DNA from 2 places in the Cronobacter malonaticus LMG 23826 genome. Region 1 is predicted to be linked to the other one. Evidence: predicted binding sites of a transcription regulator. Region 1 holds the regulator's gene; the other holds the start of a gene.
What was found. Region 1 encodes LexA, which represses DNA repair genes until DNA is damaged. Its sites were predicted from a motif close to TNCTGTATGTACATACAGNA; they were not measured.
Positions count from the first base shown of each region.

Region 2: a site for LexA is predicted at 2,705-2,724, ahead of dinG (ATP-dependent DNA helicase DinG). Genes of this name have one in related genera too.

Region 1 covers NZ_CP013940.1:293,196-303,736, reverse strand. The annotation lists gene dnaB (replicative DNA helicase) at 1-1,050, opposite strand, end outside; gene AFK66_RS01425 (quinone oxidoreductase) at 1,171-2,154, shown strand; gene pspG (envelope stress response protein PspG) at 2,336-2,596, opposite strand; gene dusA (tRNA dihydrouridine(20/20a) synthase DusA) at 2,728-3,723, opposite strand; gene AFK66_RS01410 (conjugal transfer protein TraF) at 3,814-5,094, opposite strand; gene AFK66_RS01405 (cupin domain-containing protein) at 5,243-5,749, opposite strand; gene zur (zinc uptake transcriptional repressor Zur) at 5,859-6,374, shown strand; gene AFK66_RS01395 (CsbD family protein) at 6,454-6,663, opposite strand; gene dinF (MATE family efflux transporter DinF) at 6,871-8,178, opposite strand; gene lexA (transcriptional repressor LexA) at 8,305-8,913, opposite strand; gene AFK66_RS01380 (diacylglycerol kinase) at 9,022-9,390, opposite strand; gene plsB (glycerol-3-phosphate 1-O-acyltransferase PlsB) at 9,523-10,541, shown strand, end outside.
Region 2 covers NZ_CP013940.1:2,722,824-2,733,364, reverse strand. The annotation lists gene AFK66_RS12860 (beta-glucoside-specific PTS transporter subunit IIABC) at 1-1,493, opposite strand, end outside; gene licT (BglG family transcription antiterminator LicT) at 1,601-2,446, opposite strand; gene dinG (ATP-dependent DNA helicase DinG) at 2,739-4,919, shown strand; gene AFK66_RS22840 (fimbrial protein) at 4,910-5,419, opposite strand; gene AFK66_RS12840 (fimbrial protein) at 5,433-6,413, opposite strand; gene AFK66_RS12835 (fimbria/pilus outer membrane usher protein) at 6,437-8,989, opposite strand; gene AFK66_RS12830 (fimbrial biogenesis chaperone) at 9,031-9,702, opposite strand; partial or broken gene AFK66_RS12825 (fimbrial protein) at 9,769-10,304, opposite strand.

The DNA of each region.
Region 1 (10,541 bases):
GAGCGACGGCACGCGCATCAGCTGTAAGTAGTCGATCATAATCAGGCTTAAGCCGCCGTGCTCGCGATAAATACGGCGCGCGCGCGAGCGCACTTCCGTCGGCGTCAGGCCCGAGGAGTCGTCAATATACATATTGCGCTTCTCAAGCAGGATGCCCATGGTGCCGGAAATACGCGCCCAGTCTTCGTCATCCAGCTGGCCGGTACGAATACGCGTCTGATCCACGCGGGAGAGCGACGCCAGCATACGCATCATGATCTGCTCGCCGGGCATCTCAAGGGAGAAGATCAGCACCGGTTTATCCTGGAGCATCGCGGCGTTTTCGCACAGGTTCATCGCGAAGGTGGTTTTACCCATCGAAGGACGCGCCGCCACGATGATGAGATCCGAGCGCTGTAAGCCCGCGGTCTTTTTATTGAGATCCTGATAGCCGGTATCCACGCCCGTCACGCCGTCGTGCGGCTGCTGATAGAGCGTTTCGATACGCGCGACGGTGGCTTCTAAGATCTGATCGATACTTTTCGGCCCTTCGTCTTTATTGGCGCGGTTTTCGGCTATCTGAAAGACGCGCGATTCGGCGAGATCGAGCAGATCTTCGCTGGTGCGGCCCTGCGGATCGTAACCGGCGTCGGCAATTTCATTGGCGACGGAAATCATGTCGCGCACGACAGCACGTTCGCGCACGATATCGGCATAAGCGCTGATGTTCGCGGCGCTTGGCGTGTTTTTGGAAAGCTCCGCGAGATACGCAAAACCGCCGACGCTTTCCAGCTGTCCCTGGAGTTCCAGCGATTCGGAAAGCGTAATCAGATCGATGGGTTTGCCCATCTCCTGCAGGCGATGCATTTCGGTGAAGATCATGCGGTGCTGGCGGGTGTAAAAATCCTCGGCCACGACGCGCTCGGCCACATCGTCCCAGCGCTCGTTATCCAGCATTAAACCGCCCAACACCGACTGTTCCGCCTCCATGGAATGCGGCGGCATTTTCAGCCCGGCGACCTGCGGGTCACGAGGTTCAGTGGGTTTGTTGAAGGGTTTATTTCCTGCCATAGTGAATGGAGTTACCAAAAATCATCATCAGAGAGAATGAGGAGTGTATCTGATCTGAGTCGTTTTGTACTCAGTTTGCGCGCTCCTGCTTTCATGCCCGACCCTTAACAAGGAGTTCCTATGGCGACGCGTATTGAGTTCAGCCAGCATGGCGGACCAGAAGTGTTAAAAGCGGTGACGTTTACCCCGGCCGACCCGGACGAGATGGAAGTGCAGGTGGAAAACAAAGCCATCGGCATCAACTATATCGACACCTATATTCGCAGCGGTCTCTACCCGCCACCGGCGCTCCCGGCGGGCCTCGGCACCGAAGCCGCGGGCGTCGTGACGAAAGTCGGCAGCGGCGTGACGCACCTCAAACCTGGCGATCGCGTCGTCTACGCACAATCGGCGCTCGGTGCCTACAGCTCGGTGCATAACGTGCCAGCGGATAAAGCCGTTGTGCTTCCGGATGTCATCTCGTTTGAACAGGCGGCGGCCTGCTTTTTAAAAGGGCTGACCGTCTTTTATCTGCTGCGCAAAACCTATGAAATCAAACCCGACGAGATGTTCCTGTTTCACGCGGCCGCAGGCGGCGTCGGGCTTATCGCCTGCCAGTGGGCGAAAGCGCTTGGCGCGCGCCTTATCGGCACCGTAGGTTCTGCCGAAAAAGCCCAACGGGCGAAGCAGGCGGGCGCGTGGCAAACCATCAACTACCGTGAAGAGAATGTGCCAGAGCGGCTGCGTGAACTGACCGGCGGTAAAAAAGTGCGCGTGGTGTATGACTCGGTGGGTAAAGAGACCTGGGAGTCGTCGCTCGACTGCCTGCAACGCCGCGGCTTAATGGTGAGCTTCGGTAACTCTTCCGGCCCGGTGACCGGCGTGAATCTCGGCATTCTTAATCAAAAAGGCTCGCTCTACGTGACCCGCCCATCGCTGAACGGCTATCTGACCAATCGCGCCGAACTGGAAGAAGCCAGTAACGAGCTGTTTTCGCTGATCGCCAGTGGGGTAATTAAAGTGGAGGTGGCAGAGAGCCAGAAGTTTGCGCTTGAAGACGCCGCGCGCGCCCATAAGACGCTGGAAAGCCGCAGCACGCAAGGCTCCAGCCTGTTGATTCCCTGAAAGAATTAGGGCTTCCCGCAGGAAGCCCTTTCTTTTTTATTGTTCGCGCCGCATGTAGGGTACAGCGCTGATGAATTCTGTAACACGGCTGACATAGTGCCAGACAGCCCCGGCAAAGAACATGGCTTAGCGCGCAAAGTAACATGGAAAGTTGCGAGGTTGTGATCAACCCCGCAACTTATTAGTAACGCCAGCGATTCGTCCGGCTGTAACGTGAGGTACGACGATACTCCGGCACTTTCGGGGCCTTCACGGTGCGGATCACCCACACCACCGCCACCGCCAGCAACAGCCACGGCAGTAGTTTAATCATCAGCGCGAATACGCCACCGAAAAACATCACCAGGGTCGCTACCATCAGCGCGGCGATAATCCCGATAAGCGACACGCCGGTCGCCAGCAGCATCAGAAAGAAAGCCACCACAAACAGCAGTTCAAACATTCTCGTTCTCCTTAAAAACGTTATGCCCTGCTATTACAAGTTTCGTGCCACATTTAACTCACTGAATTAAAAAGAAACGCCCCGGCATGTTATCCGGGGCGTTAGTGAAATTGACGATATTCTGGTGAAATTTAACGTTTGTCAGCCACCAGTTTCAGCGCCTGCTCAAGCACGTTAATATCCGCGCCTGGCTTATGGGCGTTTTCGCTGAGATAGCGACGCCACTGCCGCGCGCCGGGGATCCCCTGAAAAAGCCCGAGCATATGGCGGGTGACATGGCCCAGGTACGTGCCTTTCGCCAGCTCGCCCTCAATGTAAGGATACATGGCGCGCACTACCGCCACCGGATCGGCATCCGGCACATCAAGCCCGAAGATTTCGCGATCGACCGACGCCAGTATGCCAGGATTCTGGTACGCCTCGCGGCCCACCATTACGCCATCCATATGTTCAAGGTGCGTTTTCACGTCATCCAGCGTTTTGATGCCGCCGTTAATCGACATCGTAAGCTGCGGGAAATCGCGCTTAAGCTGGTAAACGCGCGGATAATCCAGCGGCGGGATTTCGCGGTTCTCTTTTGGGCTGAGGCCGGAGAGCCACGCCTTGCGCGCATGAATAATAAAGGTGTCGCAGCCGCCCTGCTCCGCCACGGTGCCGACGAAATCGCAGAGGAATTCGTAGCTGTCCTGGTCGTCAATACCGATACGAGTTTTCACCGTCACCGGAATGGAAACCACATCGCGCATCGCCCTGACGCAATCGGCGACGAGTTGCGCCTCGCCCATCAGGCAGGCGCCGAAGCGGCCATTCTGGACACGGTCGGACGGGCAGCCGACGTTAAGGTTTATCTCGTCATAGCCGCGCTCCTCGGCGAGCTTCGCGCAGTGCGCCAGCGCCGCCGGATCGCTCCCGCCCAGTTGCAACGCCACCGGATGTTCCTCTTCGCTATAGGCGAGGTAATCCCCTTTGCCATGAATGATCGCGCCGGTCGTCACCATTTCGGTATAGAGCAACACCTGGGACGAAAGCTGACGCAGGAAGTAGCGGCAGTGGCGATCGGTCCAGTCGAGCATCGGCGCGATGGAAAAGCGATGGGCGGGGAAAGCGTTACGGGATGTGGACGTCATAATAGCTAAGCGAGTCGAAGTTCGGGCTGAAAAAGGGGCGTTACTATAGCACAAACTTCAGGCAGGGGCGCACTGCGCCCCTGCACATGATCAGAAGGTCAGGCTCAACTGCGCGCCTGCGCCCCAGGTTTCGTCTTCACCGACAATGCCTGTCAGATCGAGATGCACGCGGTTAAACGGCGCGAAACCGACACCCGCGGTAAACACGTTGCTCTCATTATCTTTCACGTCTGCGCGGAAACCAGCACGCACCGCCAGCCAGTTAAGCGGACGTACTTCGGCACCCACGCCGACAAACTGTGAGTTCTCCTCGCTCTTAAAGCCTTTGGTTTCCGTCAGATCGCCATCGGCGCTCAGGGTTACCAGATCGTTATGCCAGGCCACGCCCGCCGTCACCAGCGGCGAGATCTGATAGGTATCTTTATACCCGTTGACCTCTTTGGTATCGATATCACGCGACATCAGGTTCTGCCCGCTCACGCCCACGGTCCAGTTCGGGCCGAAATCCGCCGCCACACCGGCGTCGACGTTGAAACCGGTGTCGTCGTTGCGATAGCGCGAGCTGTTCCAGTCGCTGCTGTCGTAGTTATAAATCGACGCGGTGTAGTTATAGAGCCAGGTTTTCTGCAGCTTCGGCGTGACGCCGACGGAGACCGGCACATCACCCACCTGGAACCGATGCGCGAACGCCACGCCATAATCAGAAACGATCGCCGCACGGCCAAACGCGGTGGACGTCAGGCGATCGGTGATAGCGTCAGAGCCGTTGATCGCAGCGTTGATGATTTGTGTGCCCGCGTAGATATCATCGTTCTGGATGCGACGCAGGTAATCGATATCGCTTTGATCCACGCGGGTGCTGACGCGCGCATGCGCATACGCTTTCGCCACAAAGGCCACCGCCAGCACGTCGTTTGGAATACTGACCGCGATACCGCCCGCCGCGCGTGCGCTTGCCGTTTTGCCGCGCAGATATTCCAGCTCGTCGCCCAGTTCACGCGCCGCGCCCTGGAACTGACGCAGCGTACCGATCGGGTTGGCCGCGATATCCCCCGGCGTCAGGCTGTTCACCACATCGCGATAATAATCGACGCGATCGCTAATATGGTCTATCTCATCTTCGAGATTGTCTTTATCGGTAATTTGCGCCTGTAATGCCGGCAAAATCACCGTAATGTCATCTTCTGGCTGTGAACGTGCCAGCAGCGCCGGGTTAATTAACGCGCCGCTGCCGTAATCGGCTGACGCCACGCCGGTGCCGCCCATCGCATCGTTACGCGCCTGCGCCCAGGTATTTGCCGCACTCGCCTGATTGGCCATCACCAGAGAAAGGGCGACGGCTGCCACTGAAGGTTTGATTATATTTTTCACTGTTTACCCTGCTTATTAGCAACATGAATGACATCCTCTGTCAGTTCATGACAGAGACGATTTCTGTTGTGAAGAACGCACTACGCCAGAGGTTGAGGCTAAAAGCTCAACGGCATTTCCGGGCTCGTTTCGTGATCGCCCTCATTATTTATAGATTAGGGTTCTTAATTCGTGTAGGTAAGCCGTCGTGTGGACCAAAAAATTGTGGCGGATGGTCTATCCAGCGATCCGGGCGCGTGGCGGCGTAAGGGCCGTTAAGCGGATAGTAAACCCGGTTTTCCGGTTTGTTCGCCTCGCCTACTACCAGCAGCCGGACTTCGCTGTCGGTATTATTAATGAACGTGTGGCAAAGCCCGGTGCCTGCCGGGAACCCCACGCTGTCGCCCGGTTTTAACGGCCATAGCTCACCGTTTAGCCAGACATCCGGAAAGCCTTCGAGCACATAGACAAACTCTTCTTCGCTGCTTTCGGCATGCGGGTAAGACGTACGACGCCCCGGCGGCAGGCGCTCATGATGAATGCCGAGCCGCGTAAGCCCGGTACGCTTCGCCAGCGGCGCGCCGATGGACATCAGTTCGTCGCTGTCCGGGTAACAGGCGTCATCGTTGCCTTCGACTTCCTGCCAGTGACAAATACATTCAGGCCGCGTATGCATATAAACCTCCGGTTAATGTTCCCTGAAAGGTATAACACAGGCGGGATGTCGGTGTTTCAGCCAGTTCATGATAAAGTGATGACATAAACACGATTCATAGAGGATGCCGATGGATACGACGATTTCGCAGGAAGTTCTGGCGCAGGCTGAAAAGCTCTGCCAGCAACGTAATGTGCGCCTGACTCCGCAGCGCCTCGAAGTGCTGCGCCTGATGACCATCCAGCCGGGGGCTATCAGCGCTTACGATCTGCTTGATTTATTACGCGAAAGCGAACCGCAGGCGAAACCGCCCACCGTTTACCGCGCGCTCGATTTTCTGCTAGAGCAGGGGTTTGTTCATAAGGTGGAGTCCACCAACAGCTATGTGTTGTGTCATCTGTTTGATAACCCGGCGCATACTTCAGCCATGTTCATTTGCGACAGATGCGGCGTGGTCAAAGAAGAGGCAGCGGAAGGCGTGGAAGATATCATGCATGCGCTGGCGGCCAGAATGGGCTTTGCGCTGCGTCATAACGTCATTGAAGCGCATGGGCTGTGTGCGGCGTGTGCAGAAATTGAGGCGTGTCGCCATCAGGGGCAATGTGGTCACGACCACAGCATTACGGTGAAAAAGAAAGGACGTTAAATCAGGTTGGGTGGTACATCCTTGTACCGGTGGGCAGGGCAGCCTCAGAGGGAAAATACCGTTTGAGGTGGTGGCCCGATTACCAGCGGTAATCGTGGCGGCTTTCCCAGTCAGTCACTTCCTTGTCGGCTTCGTCTTTCGCGTAACCGTAACGTTCCTGGATTTTACCTACCAGCTGGTCACGTTTCCCTTCGATGATGGTCATATCATCGTCGGTTAATTTACCCCATTGCTCTTTCACTTTACCTTTAAACTGTTTCCAGTTACCGCCAGCTTCATCTCTGTTCATAGACGTCTCCTTAACATTCGGTAGTGAATCAGTCTCACAGGTTTTCCTGTGGGGGTTCAGCCCGAGTCATCTTCATCATTTGCTGAACGTACTACTTATTTTAGACGTCAATTTTAACCCCGGTGGGATATTCAGAATCTTTAACCATAACGAAGCGCTGACGCCGACAAATTTTCTTTTATGGGCGATGTGATACGTCAGGGAAACTCAGTGCAAAAGACGCCCCCGGCGCCATAAATAGCCGAGCGACAACCCACGCAGCGCCAGGAAAAAGGTGAGCGCCAGCCACAGGCCATGGTTGCCAAGCGCTGGCAGTGTGAGCAGCGTCAGGCCAAAACCGAGCGCCGCGACGGCCATGCTGTTGCGCATCTCCGCCCCGCGCGTCGCGCCGATAAACATACCGTCCAGCAGATAACACCAGACGCCGACGACCGGCAGGATCGCCTGCCAGAAGAGATAGGGCTGCGCCAGCGCCTGGAGCGAAGGTAATGAGGTCAATAGCGACACAATGTACTGCCCCGCCACTGCATACAGCAGCGCGAATGCCAGCGCCACCATCCCTGCTTGTCGGCATGCCGCGCGCCAGACGCTGTTAAGCTGCGATTTATCCTGCGCGCCGAAGGCCTGCCCGGCATGGGCTTCTACGGCATAGGCGAAGCCATCAAGCGCATAGGCGGTGAAGGTCAGAAGGGTCATCAGAATGGCGTTCACCGCGACGATATCGCTGCCGAGCCGTGCGCCAAACACCGTGATGGAACCGAAGCAGAGCTGCAACAGCAGCGAACGCAGCATGATGTCGCGGTTAAGCGCAAGCAGCCTGCCAACGCCGCCGCGCCACGCCATTTTCAGCATCGAAAGGGTAATACCGCGCAGGCGCAGCACGCGGGCTGCCATCATGAGACCGATGCCAAGCGTCGCGTATTCCGCTATCGCTGTCGCCAGCGCCGCGCCCTGGACGTTAAGGCCAAGCCCCATGACGAACCAGAGATCGAGCACGATATTAAGCAGATTGCCGACCACCAGCAGGATCACCGGCGCGCGGGCGTACTGCACGCCTAACAGCCAGCCAAGCAGCACCAGATTAGCGAGCGCCGCGGGCGCGCTGAGCCAGCGGATCTCCAGAAACCGCCGGGCCTGCGTCAGCACCGCGTCGCTGCCGCCGGTAACATGCAGCGCCAGATGAATCAGCGGCTCGCGCAGGGCGATGATCAGCACACCGGCAATCAGCGCCAGCGCCATAGGCTGCACCAGGGCGCGGGCCAGCGCTACCGGATCGCGCGCGCCGAACGCCTGCGCAGTTAGCCCGGTGGTGCTCATGCGTAAAAAGAGCAGCAGCATAAACAGGAAACTGGTGGCGGTAGCCCCCACCGCGACGCCGCCAAGGTATACGGGGCTGTCGAGATGACCTATAACGGCGGTATCGACCAGGCCTAAGAGCGGTACGGTGATATTGGAGAAAATCATTGGCAGCGCGAGGCGCCAGAGAGCTTTATCAGTAGATGTCAGAAAGGGCATATGGCGTTCCGATGCCGTTACGCGAAGAAGAAAAAGTATGAAGGGCTTTAGCTAACGGGAGAAGTCATTACCGTAACCGGGGCGGGCCAGTTACGGTAATGCGGCCTCAGAGAGCCGGGTGACGCATCAGAGCCATTCGCCGTTGCGGATAACGCCGACGGCCAGACCTTCGATTGAGAAGTTATGCTCGCGCAGATCAACCACAATCGGTTTAAACTCGCTGTTTTCCGGCAGAAGCTCAACGGTATTACCCTGTTTTTTCAGGCGTTTCACCGTTACTTCATCATCAATGCGCGCGACGACGACCTGCCCGTTACGCACATCCTGCGTTTTATGAACCGCCAGCAGATCGCCGTCCATAATCCCGATATCTTTCATCGACATCCCGCTAACACGCAGCAGAAAATCGGCGTTTGGCTTAAACAGGCCAGGATCAACCTGATAATGCCCTTCGATATGTTGCTGAGCCAGCAGCGGTTCGCCCGCCGCCACGCGCCCTATCAGCGGCAGGCCGGTTTCGTCTTCCTGCAACAGACGGATACCGCGCGACGCGCCGGAGACAATCTCAATCACCCCTTTACGCGCCAGCGCTTTAAGGTGCTCTTCCGCGGCGTTCGGTGAACGGAAACCCAGACGTTGCGCGATTTCCGCACGCGTAGGCGGCATGCCGGTCTGGCTGATGTGATCCCGAATGAGATCAAACACCTCTTGTTGCCTGGTAGTTAATGCTTTCATTCCGCCCCCTGGGTGCATATACAGTGATGCTGTGAGTATATACAGCTAAAGGTGATTTTAAAACCATAACCGGTTAAAAAAGCGCTTCTTTCGCGATTTCTGGAAAACTTATCGCAAATGCTGCCAGAGCAGCGTGACCCACACGATCAGCGCGAGGATAATCGACAGCAGAACGGCAGCGGAGCCCATATCTTTGGCGCGCCCTGAAAGCTCATGAAATTCAGGGCCGATGCGATCCACCACCGCTTCAATGGCGCTGTTGAGAATTTCGACAATCATTACCAGCGTAACGGAGCCAATCAGCAGCACGCGGGTGACAGGATCGACATCCAGCCAGCAGGCGATAAGAATTGCCGCTATCACGGCAACCCCTTCCTGGCGAAATGCAGCTTCATTTTTCCAGGCGGCGCGTAATCCCTTCCAGGAATAGCCGGCAGCGTTAATAATTCGGGTTAACCCCGTGGTGTTATTGGCCATGACAAGAAACCTTTTTTAAATTCAGGCGTCAATGCTAATGCGCTTCGATAAAGAAGCACCACAGAAATTCTACGGAGTTTCTGATATTCTTGCGCCGCAATTGCATTATTAACCAGAGGCTTTACATCGTTTATGTCCGGTTGGCCACGAATTTACTACAAATTACTTAATTTACCATTAAGCGTGCTGGTAAAAAGCAAGTCCATCCCGGCGGCGCCCTGCCCCGAACTTGGGCTGGATACGTCACGCCCTATTATGTACGTGTTGCCGTATAACTCGAAGGCGGATCTCCTGACGCTGCGGGCGCAGTGCCTGGAGCACGATCTGCCCGATCCGCTGGATCCGCTGGTCATCGACGGCACCGAACTGCCGCGCTATGTGTTTATCCATGGCGGCCCGCGCGTGTTTACCTACTACACGCCGAAAGAAGAATCGATCAAACTGTTCCACAATTATCTCGATCTGCACCGCAGCAACCCGGATCTCGACGTCCAGATGGTGCCGGTGTCGGTCATGTTTGGCCGCTCACCGGGGCGAGAAAAAGGCGAGGAAAACCCGCCGCTGCGCATGCTGAACGGCATTCAGAAATTCTTTGCGGTCTCGTGGCTTGGTCGCGACAGCTTTGTGCGCTTCTCACCGCCCGTATCGCTGCGCCGCATGGCGACCGAGCACGGCACCGACAAACGCATCGCCCAGAAACTGGCGCGCGTGGCGCGTATGCACTTCGCCCGTCAGCGCCTCGCCGCCGTCGGTCCGCGCCTGCCTGCGCGCCAGGATCTCTTTAATAAACTGCTCTCGTCAAAAGCGATTGCTCGCGCCGTTGAAGACGAAGCGCGCACCAAAAAAATCTCGCACGAGAAAGCCCAGCAGAATGCCGTCGCGTTGATGGAAGAGATCGCCGCCGACTTCTCTTACGAGGCGATTCGTATTACCGATCGCGTGCTTGGATTTACCTGGAACCGCCTCTACCAGGGCATTAATGTGCATAACGCCGAACGTGTGCGTCAGCTCGCCCACGACGGCCACGAAATTGTCTATGTGCCCTGCCACCGCAGCCATATGGACTATCTGCTGCTCTCATATGTGCTCTACCATCAGGGGCTTGTGCCGCCACATATTGCCGCGGGCATCAACCTGAACTTCTGGCCCGC
Region 2 (10,541 bases), 1.9 Mb from region 1:
GCGATGCCTTTGCCGAAGATTTCATCGGCGAAAACCGGGTCGCTGAGTGAGGAAAGGGGCGTGAGACGGCCGCTCACCGGCGCGAAGAGTTGCTCCTCGCGGGCGAGCGCCATGGGGCTGATTCCCGCCACTACTTCCGGCTCTGCCGACGCTTCAGCGGGCTCCTCAAAGCCCAGCAGGATGGTAATAAGCGCCGCGGCACAAAAGGCAATCGCCAGACTCGCCAGCGCCCACAGGAACGTGGGGCCGACGAGCGCCGGAATGCCCGGAATACCGCTTAAGGCGAAGGCGTACGTTTTCACGCCAAGCGCCATTGCAAACGCGCCGCCGCAGGCACCGCCAATAAGCGCCGCAGCGAAAGGGCGCTTAAAGCGAATGTTAATGCCATACATCGCAGGCTCGGTGATGCCCATCGCGGCGCTAAAGCTCGTGGAGAGCGCCAGCGTTTTGATTTTTTTATTGCGGGCGCGCAGGAAGACGCCGAACGCCGCGCCTGCCTGGCCCATATTGGCGACGTAAAAGAGGATTTTGAACGGGTCGTAGCCGAGCTTGCTTATATTGTTGATAACAATCGGCACCAGCACGTAGTGCATACCGGTAATAATCATCAGCGACAGCGTGCCGCCGACGATAACCCCCGCCAGCCAGCCCATGTTCGCCACCAGCCAGATAATGCCGCCGGAGAGCGCATTGCCAAGCAGAATACCGGCCGGGCCAATGGCGATAAGCGTAACCGGCGCGACAATCACCAGGCTTAGCAGCGGCACAAACATCGTTTTCAGCACAGCGGGCATCAGGCGGTCGATAAACCGCTCGACGTAACTGAGCAGCAGCACCGCCAGCAGAATAGGAATGACCGACGAGGCGTAAGAGACGCTGGAGACCGGCAGACCGAGAAACGCGACAGGCGCGCCGGATTTCAGCAGGGTGGTGAGCGTTGGGTGAAACAGCGTGGCGGCGAGCGCCACCGCCACATAGGGGTTTGCACCGAATTTATTCCCGGCGCTGAAGGCGAGCACCAGCGGCATAAAGAAAAAAACGCCGTCGCTTATCGCCATCAAAATTTGATACGTCTGGTTGCTGGCCTGCACCCAGCCCAGCGCGAGGCAGAGCGACAGCACGCCTTTGAGAATCCCCGCGCCGGCGATGGCCGGAATAATCGGCGAAAAGATCCCCGCGAGCCCCTCCAGCACCACGGAAACCGGGTTGCGGCGCTTCGGCGGCGCGGCCGCTTTTTTAGCCTCAAGCCCCGGCAACTGCGCGAGGATCGCCTGGCAGAGCGGCGCGACTTCGCTACCGATAATCACCTGGAACTGATCGCCTGAAAGATTAACGCCCATAACGCCGTCGAGATGTTCAAGCGCCGCGCGGTCCACCTTTTCAAGCGAGACCAGCGAAAAACGCAGGCGGGTAATACAGTGATAGAGCGAAAGAATATTCGCCTCGCCGCCGAGATGGGTAATTATCTGGCGCGCAGTATGCGGGTAGTGCATGGCTATTCCTCTCCAGAATGAAACCCTGCGGTTTCATTAAACAGTCGCCGGTATGATGACCGGCACGTTGCTGCCTCTGGGGTTTGCCTGAATAAACAGTAACAAGCCTAAAGGGAATGCGCTAAACGGTGTACGACGTTATCGATATGCACCGTTAAATAGAGCTTTTCCGAATGCGTCATCGCGTGGCGATAATTCTTTTCCACAAATTCGCTAATGGCTTCCACGCACGCCACGGTATTTTTATACCGCTGCTGTACCATCGCGAATAATTCGCTGTCGTCGTTTTCCAGCCGCTGGCCCTCTATTACCCGCTGGGCGAAAAACTTCACGTGGGTAATAAAGCGCTGGTAATTGAGCGACTGTTCATCGGGGCCGACGGCGAACCAGTATTTTACAATATTCTGGATCTGATAAATCAGCCGGATAATGTCGTTGATCTTGCCTTTCGGATCGTTAAGCCCGGCGTTCACAATATGCAGCGCGATGCTGCACGCCTCGCTGTCCGGCATCAGCACGCCGGTGCGCGCGGCAATCAGCGCCAGCGCCTGACGTCCGATGGCGTATTCTTCCTGATAAAAATGTCGCACTTCCCACTGTAACGGGTTGGCGATTTCAATGCCTTTCTGGCGGCGCTCAATGGCGTAAAAAAGATGATCGGCGAGCGTGACATAAATGCCTTCGCTTAATTTTATGCCGGGCGTCTGGCGCGCCAGCGCCACAATATCGTCGGTGAGCTGAACGATTTCTACCGGTATTTCATCCAGCAACACTTTAAAACGCGCCGAGACCGTATCGTCATGCAGACGAAATGTTTTCTCAATATGGCTGCTATTGACCGTTTCGCCCACGCGTGCGTTAAATCCAAGCCCCCGGCCGGTGACAATGACTTCCTGGCCGCGTTCGTCGACGGCGCTGACGACATTATTATTAAGGATTTGCTTAATGATCATCGCCGACTCCTGAAAGCAAAAACGGGCAAAACATAAATACAGGCACCAGGGAATTCCCCGGGGCTGCATTCAGGTTTTGCCCGCCGAACGGTAACAAGCACAATGCAATGTTAAAAAACCTAACACCCGCCTGGTATTCGGTCAATGAATGACCCGCGATTTATGATTAGCGTGACGATAATTTGTGATCCGCCTTGCGAATCGGGCCGCGCCGCGCGGGTAAAAAAAGGTTCAGCTGGCGGTGGAAAAGTGCCACAATAGTGGCTGTTTATACAGTATTTCAGGGCTTCAGATGGCATTAACCGCCGCGCAGAAATCGCAAATCGCCGCCTGGTATAAGGCGCTTCAGCAGCAAATTCCGGACTTCATTCCCCGCGCTCCGCAGCGGCAGATGATTGCGGAAGTGGCGAAAACCCTCGGCGGCGATGAAGGGCGGCATCTGGCTATCGAGGCGCCGACCGGCGTTGGCAAAACGCTTTCTTACCTGATCCCCGGTATCGCCATCGCCCGCGAAGAGCAAAAAACGCTGGTGGTGAGCACCGCCAACGTGGCGTTGCAGGATCAGATCTTCAGTAAAGATCTGCCGTTGCTGCGCAAAATCATCCCTGAACTGCGCTTTACCGCCGCCTTCGGGCGCGGGCGTTATGTCTGTCCGCGCAACCTCGCGGCGCTCTCCACCGACAGCGCCTCGCAGGGCGACTTGCTGGCGTTTCTTGACGACGAGCTGACGCCCAACAGCAAAGAAGAACAACAGCGCTGCGCGAAGCTCAAAGCCGATCTCGACAGCTACAAGTGGGACGGCCTTCGCGATCATACCGACCAGGCGATTGACGATAACCTCTGGTCGCGGCTCAGCACCGATAAAGCGAGCTGCCTTAACCGCAACTGCCATTACTATCGTGAATGCCCGTTCTTTGTGGCGCGCCGTGAGATTCAGGAGGCGGAAGTGGTGGTCGCCAACCATGCGCTAGTGATGGCGGCGCTGGAAAGCGAATCTGTTCTGCCGGAGCCAAAACATCTACTGCTGGTGCTTGATGAAGGCCACCATCTGCCGGACGTCGCCCGTGACGCGCTGGAGATGAGCGCCGACATCAGCGCGCCCTGGACGCGGTTGCAGCTCGATCTCTTTTGTAAGCTTGTCGCCACCTGCCTTGAGCAGTTCCGACCCAAAACCGTGCCGCCGCTCTCCACACCGGAGCGGCTGAACAATCACTGCGAAGAAGTCTACGAGCTGGTCGCCAGCATGAACCGTATCGTCGGGCTGCTGCTGCCGCCGGGCGAGGAGAGCGAGTTTCGCTTCCCGATGGGCGAGCTGCCGCAGGAGGTCATGGAAATCTGCGAGCGGCTGGCGAAGCTCACCGAAAACCTGCGCGGGCTGGCGGAGCTTTTCTTAAACGATCTCAGCGAAAAAACCGGCAGCCATGACATCGTGCGTCTGCACCGGGTGCTGTTGCAGATGAACCGCGCGCTCGGCCACTTTGAAGCGCAGAGCAAGCTCTGGCGGCTCGCCTCGCTGGCGCACGCCTCCGGCGCGCCGGTCTCGAAATGGGTGACGCGCGAGACCCGCGAAGGGCAGCCGCATATTTTCTTCCACTGCGTGGGCATTCGCGTCAGCGATCAGCTGGAAAAGCTCATCTGGCGGCAGGTGCCGCACGTGGTGGTGACCTCCGCCACGCTGCGCTCGCTGAACAGCTTCGCGCGGTTACAGGAGATGAGCGGCCTGCGCGATAAAGCGGGCGACCGCTTCGTGACGCTCGATTCGCCGTTTAATCATATCGAGCAGGGCAAAATTGTGATCCCGCGTCTGCGCCATGAGCCGCTGATGGAGCATGAAGAGGCGCACCTCGCCGAGATGGCGGCCTATTTCCGCGCGGAATATAAAAAGGGCGAGCATAAAGGGATGCTGGTGCTGTTCGCCAGTAACCGCGCGATGCAGACCTTTTTGTCCTTTGTGCCCGATCTGCGCCTCGGCCTGCTGGTGCAGGGCGATCAGCCGCGCTATCGGCTGGTGGAGCTACACCGCAAAAAAATAGAGCAGGGCGAGGCGAGCGTGCTGGTGGGGTTGCAGTCGTTTGCTGAGGGGCTTGATCTTAAGGGCGAACTGCTAAGCCAGGTGCATATCCATAAAATCGCCTTTCCGCCGGTGGACAGCCCGGTGGTGGTCACGGAGGGCGAATGGCTGAAAAGCCTCAACCGCTACCCGTTTGAAGTGCAAAGCCTGCCCGCGGCGTCGTTCAACCTCATTCAGCAGGTGGGGCGGCTTATCCGCAGCCACAGCTGCTGGGGCGAAGTGGTGATTTATGACCGCCGCCTGCTCACCAAATCCTACGGCAAGCGGCTGCTGGACGCGCTGCCGGTGTTCGCGATTGAGCAGCCCGAAGCGCCGGAGGCGTTAATCAAAAAAGCCCCAGCAAAACGCCCGGCAACAGGCCGCAAGGGCGCGCCTGCCCGGCGACGCAACGCTCACCGGTAAGTAAACGTCACCTGGACCGCCGTATCGAATGAGCCTGGTGCGAAAGCGTCGGTGGTGCGGATGTACCGTGCGCTAAAGTCCCAGGTGGCGCTGTGCGTCGTGGGGTCGACGGGCGCAGTGGCGGGTTCACCGTCTGGCAACATATACATTCCGCTGTTGCTTTCAATAATCTGTAACGCCAGCCCGCGTCCTGTACCATTATTTAAATAAGCGTTATTTTCATGCGGATCTCTTACTCCGCTAAAGGCAGCCTCAACGGCTGTGATCGTTGCAGGGCAGTTGATCACGCTCAGTTCAAAAGGCACTCTCGGCCCCCAGTCGTGGGGTTGTGAAAAGTCGCTGGCCAGCGCCTCACCCATTTCTACCGTTTTGTTTTTACTGCCACCTTCCACTTCACAGGACGCTGCCATAATGGCACCGTTAATTTGCAGATGAATATCGTCGGCCAGTGCCTGCGCAGCGGTGATGGTAAGGATCATCAGTATCAGTATTTGTTTCATCGCCCAGGCTCCCCTAGCGGTAAGCGACCGTAATCGTGGCGACGGCGTTAGCCGAGCCCGGCGTTACGGTAGCGGCGGTCTGGTAGTACTGGAGAGAGAACGGAATTCTGAGCGTCGTATTCGCGGCAGGAATATCACCGACCATTACGTAATGGTCAAAATCGGTATTCTGCGCATCGGTGAGGATCTGGACGCCAATACCTGTCGCGTTCCCTGCCTCCGGAGTCAGATTAATGACGGAAGGCTGTGTGGAGGCATAACCGTTGGCGCTGGAGACTTTTATGCCCACGCTGACCGGGTTATTACAGGTGGCGCTGACATCGAAATTGTACCAGCCAGAGCCACTCCCGATACCTTTAAACACAGAGGCAGGAACATTACCAAGGGGAATGGTGAGGCTTTTCGGATCCACGGAGCAGGTGACCGATTTATAGGTAATATTGCCTGCGTAGGAGATATTGTTCGGTGTGCCGATCGGGGCCTGGTTATAAACACCCACGCCAAATACCGTCTGCGACTGCTGGAGCGAGCCGGAGGCGATACTGTCCGAGGTTTTTACCAGCGCCAGCGTCACGTTAAAGTTAAAAGTATTATTACCATCGCTGGAGACATACCCCAGTGGGGTATTACGGGTATCGCAACTGATGCCACCGCCAACAATGCGCTGGCCGCGATCGTTAATTAAGGTAATCCCGATACCACTCACGCCCGTACTATAAACACCCGGCATGCCCGAAATTTCGCTGCCGCTACCGTAATAACAGCTAATGATCACCTGACCGGAGTAAGCCGTGCATGAGCCGTGGATATTCACGGTTTCGTCACTACCAGGTATGACAGAGCCCACCGGCAGAGTACTGGAAACCGCGATGGAGGCGACGGAGATAGTGTAAGGCATCATCGGCGCAGTGCAGGATGCCGCTTTAGCATGGGGCATAAACAGAAAGCTGCCTGCAAGCACCAGCAGCGCGCTGAACAGTTTTAGGATTCGCATATAAAGTTTCCTGATAACGCGCATTACACACACTGCGCGGAAAACGTGATAAAGGGAGTGCTGCTATTTTGTGAGGGCAGATGCCAGGTGGCCGCGCAGTGCTGGCTGGCGTCTTTTCCCCAGCTCACCTGCAACGTGCCCTGCGGTTGCAGGCCGGTCAGATAGACCTGACCGTCTTCACCAACGATAAACGCTTCTTCGACACCCTGTGCCGTCGCGGTCGCACCAAACGGCACAGGAGCACCATCTGCACGCCGTAACGTCATCAATGCGCGTGCGCCGGTACGGGTATCAAAGTGGGCGCGCACTACCGCGCCGCGTGTTGGCGTTACGGTCTGTACGGCCTGCGTGACATCGGCGTCGGCGGGCAGCGTTTCGGTGTCGAGTGCTATGGCGTTGCGACGATAAGGGCTGACGAAAGGTACGATGGTGTAGCCGCGGCCGTCTGTCGCAATGCCGGTCTGGTTAGCGATAGCGGTGTTATTTGCACCAGGCGCTTCCACCAGCGCGACGGTTTCCCCCATCTGCTGGCCGAACGTAATCCCGTGTGAATGGGCAATAATGCCGCCCTGGAAGCCGTAGTGGATTTGACGCTGGTGGCTGTCCTGACCGTAACCGGCGCTGGCTTCGCCATAAGCACCTTTATAATCCGCATTCAGCGAGGTGTTATTCGCAAGATCCTGGCTGTCATGGCTTTGCTGGATATTCCAGTTCAGCTTGTCACCGGCCAGTGCTGTTCCGTTCATACCGATATTTTGCGTGGTTCCCTGCTGACTGTTATTCAGGCTATAGCTCGCCCAGGTATCAGGCAGCCAGCGTTCGAGCGGTACGGAGAGGGTAAAGGACAATACGCGATCATTTTGTCGAATGGCGTTATCGCCTGTCGTGCTCGCGGTATTACGGTTCAGGCTGTAATTGAGCCCGTAGCTGATGCCATGCCAGCTATTGTTGTAACCGAGGCTGAGCGACGCCATTGCCTGGCGGCTGTTCCAGTAATTTTCTTTAAGCAGGCTGACGTTTAAGGAACCCAGCGAGTCACCCAGCGGTTGCTCAAGAGTAAGCTCGGTACGCTGCCTGCGGCGCAGCGGATTATCCCACTGGTTATCGGAGCGCAGGGCGTCAAACACCTCCTGCATCCCGTAATAATTTTCGCTACTAAAGCGGTAGCCCGCGACCGAGAGCGTGGCACCGGTCAGTGCGAGATCCTTACTGTAGCGGACGCGCCATGAGCGCCCCGTATGCTTATCTCCCAGTGCGAGTGTGGAAGTAGCCTCTGTCATATCCAGCGACAGCGCGCCAAACTTGCCCAGATTTTCACCGACGCCTAAAGCCAGCGCATGGTAAGGCTGGCTTGCCTGAATACCGCCGTAAAGCGTGAATCCGTGCGGCAGCCCATAAATTGCCGAGCCCTGAATAAAGGGTGTCGGTAACACCTTATCGTCATAAGAACGATAGCGCCCGCCGGTAAGGCTGTATTTCAGCCGTCCTTCACGTTGCAGAACCGGGACAGAAGCGTAAGGCACCACGAAATGCTGTTCGCTGCCGTCACTCTCTTTCACGGTAACGTTCAGATCGCCGCTGCCGCCGCTGGGATAGAGATCGTTAATCTCAAACGCGCCGGGAGCGACGTTATTCTGGGAAATCACGTAACCGTTCTGGCGAATGATGACCTGCGCGTTACTGCGCGCAATACCATGTACCACCGGCGCATAACCGCGCAGCCCGTCCGGCAGCATGTCATCATCAGAGGCGAGCTGTGCGCCGGTAAACGGAATGCTGTCAAAAACATCCGCCGGTGAACTGCTCTGCCCAAGCGTCAGCGCGCCCTTCAGGCTGACAATATCGCGTTGTGCGTAGGTATAGACGGACGAAAACGCCTTTTCGGTTTCCTGGTTGTCGTCGCTTTGGCGCCACGTCGAATAGTTACGCAGTCGCCACGGGCCAAGATTAATGCCTGGGCGCAGGTTGGCGTAAAGATCGCGACTGTCCTGGGTGCCAGGCGTCAGCGATTTCTGGCTTGATCCATTCAGGCTGTAGTTCAGCAAGAGCGCATTGATACCTTCGTTAAACTCCTCCGGGGGAATATACCCGCGCGGCACTTGCCCCAGCGCGCTCTGCGGTATGCTGAGCTGAAGTTGCTGGCGGCTCACGTTGAAATGCGCGCTGGCGGAAGGAATAACCGAGAGGTCGGCACACTGTGCAGGTGCCTGCAACGCGTCGAAAGCGTCAGTTTTTACGCCGAAGCTTTTTAAATCCTCTGCCGTCAAACAGGGCTGTAAAACGCGACTGCCATCGGTGGCGGTCGCCAGCGTAAACGTGACGTCACGGGTATCGATACGGTTATTATTCACGTAAATATCCACACGATATTTTCCCGGCGCCAGGCCCGGCCCTTTTTCATAAAGGGTAAGGTCGGTTTTTTCCTGATTCGGGTTATCAATATCCAGTAGTGCCGGATTAAAATAATCATCCGCCCTCGCAGGTGCCAGCGGCAGGCCTGTACAAATACAGGCTATTAGCAGCGCTAAATGACGGGTGCGAAAAACGCCTGGCCGTCTGGCTTTATTGAGAAGCATGATAATTACCGTATTAGTAAAATAATGGAAACGGCGTGGTGTTAGATATTCTGCGACCAGTTTTTACTGATGGCGCCGAAATCATTAATGATGTTCCATGAAATTGAACCGTGTTTTACACCTTTGGTTAAGGGATAACGGCTTTCACCTTTTGGAACGGCGAAATTGATATCGCCTACTTTATTTCCGTTAATCGTAATGTTGTTAAAATTCATATAAAAAGGTGTCGGGTTTTCCACCACCAGCGTATTTCCTTCGGTGTGCCACTTGAGCGCGCTGGCGACATCTTCCGGTTTACCACTGACTGACGCTGGCCGATACATCAATTTGATACGCGTTTTAATAGCAATTTGCAGTCGGTTCACGCCTTCGATTTTCGCTGCTGAAGGAATAGATTTGATATTTAACCAGTACAGCGATTCACGATCCTCCGGCAGATTGCCGCCGGTACGTACTACGCGCAACGTATTATCCTGATGGGCATCCAGTCGAAACAGCGGCGGTGTCACCATAAACGGTGCTTTAGCCGTGTCAGGCGTGTCGGTATCCACCCACGACTGAATTAAATAGTTAATGTCATCATTATTCGTCACAGGCACAGACGCTTCTTTTTTATCGCCAGAATAGACCACACGGGTTCCGCCAACAATAACGCCTGCCTGGGCCGCCGTTGTCGCCATCAATAATGCTGAAATAACGAGTAATTTGCGCATAATAAAAAGTCTCTTTAAATAAGGGCTATTAACGGCCATGAGAATCGGCTAATAGCCCATCGGGAATCAGTTGTACGTTACGGTAAAGGTGGAAGAGCCATTGGCGGTACCGGCGGTAACCGCCGCGCCGGTCTGAATATAACGGGCACCAAATTCCAGATTATTGGTCGCCGTACCGGTTTGCAGCGCGTAATCCGCTGAGGCGGTATAGAGATCCAGCGGTGTGCCATCGGCATCTACCAGTTGAATGCCAACACCGCTGGCCTTACCTGTATCGCCCGTCAGAGCCAGAACACTTGCATTATTGCTGTCCGCATCGCCACCGAATTTGATGGAGGCTGTGGTCACCTTGCCGGACAATTTTTTAATTGCAGGAAAAAACTGGTGATGTTGGTTGTCGAGCCAACGCCGGTAAACGCGGTTTTAGAGACTTTCCCGAGGTCTACGGCCAGTGGACTGCTCTGGCTGTTAACGACTTCACAGGCGGCATCAAGGATTTCGCCGGTAAAGTTTACCTGGCCTTCACCGCTTGCTGCCGCCCAGGTAAGGGAAGAAGAGCAGGCCAGCGCGGCCAGCGTGGTGGTAAGCAATATCTTTTTCATCATGGATCCTGAGTCAGGAGAGAACAAAGTCTTAAATCATTAAGACGTGAATAATTTCGATGAAAAATATGCTTCTGATTAAGCTCAGGCTCCAGTTATGAACACTTAACGATTCTTTTAGTAAATAAATACAATTTAAATTCCGGGAAATTATCGTGCCTGAAAGGCAGCGTAGGTTATGCGACGTTTTTGCAGGATATTTGGCATATCAGACGGTTAACTTGTATTGTGCAAAAT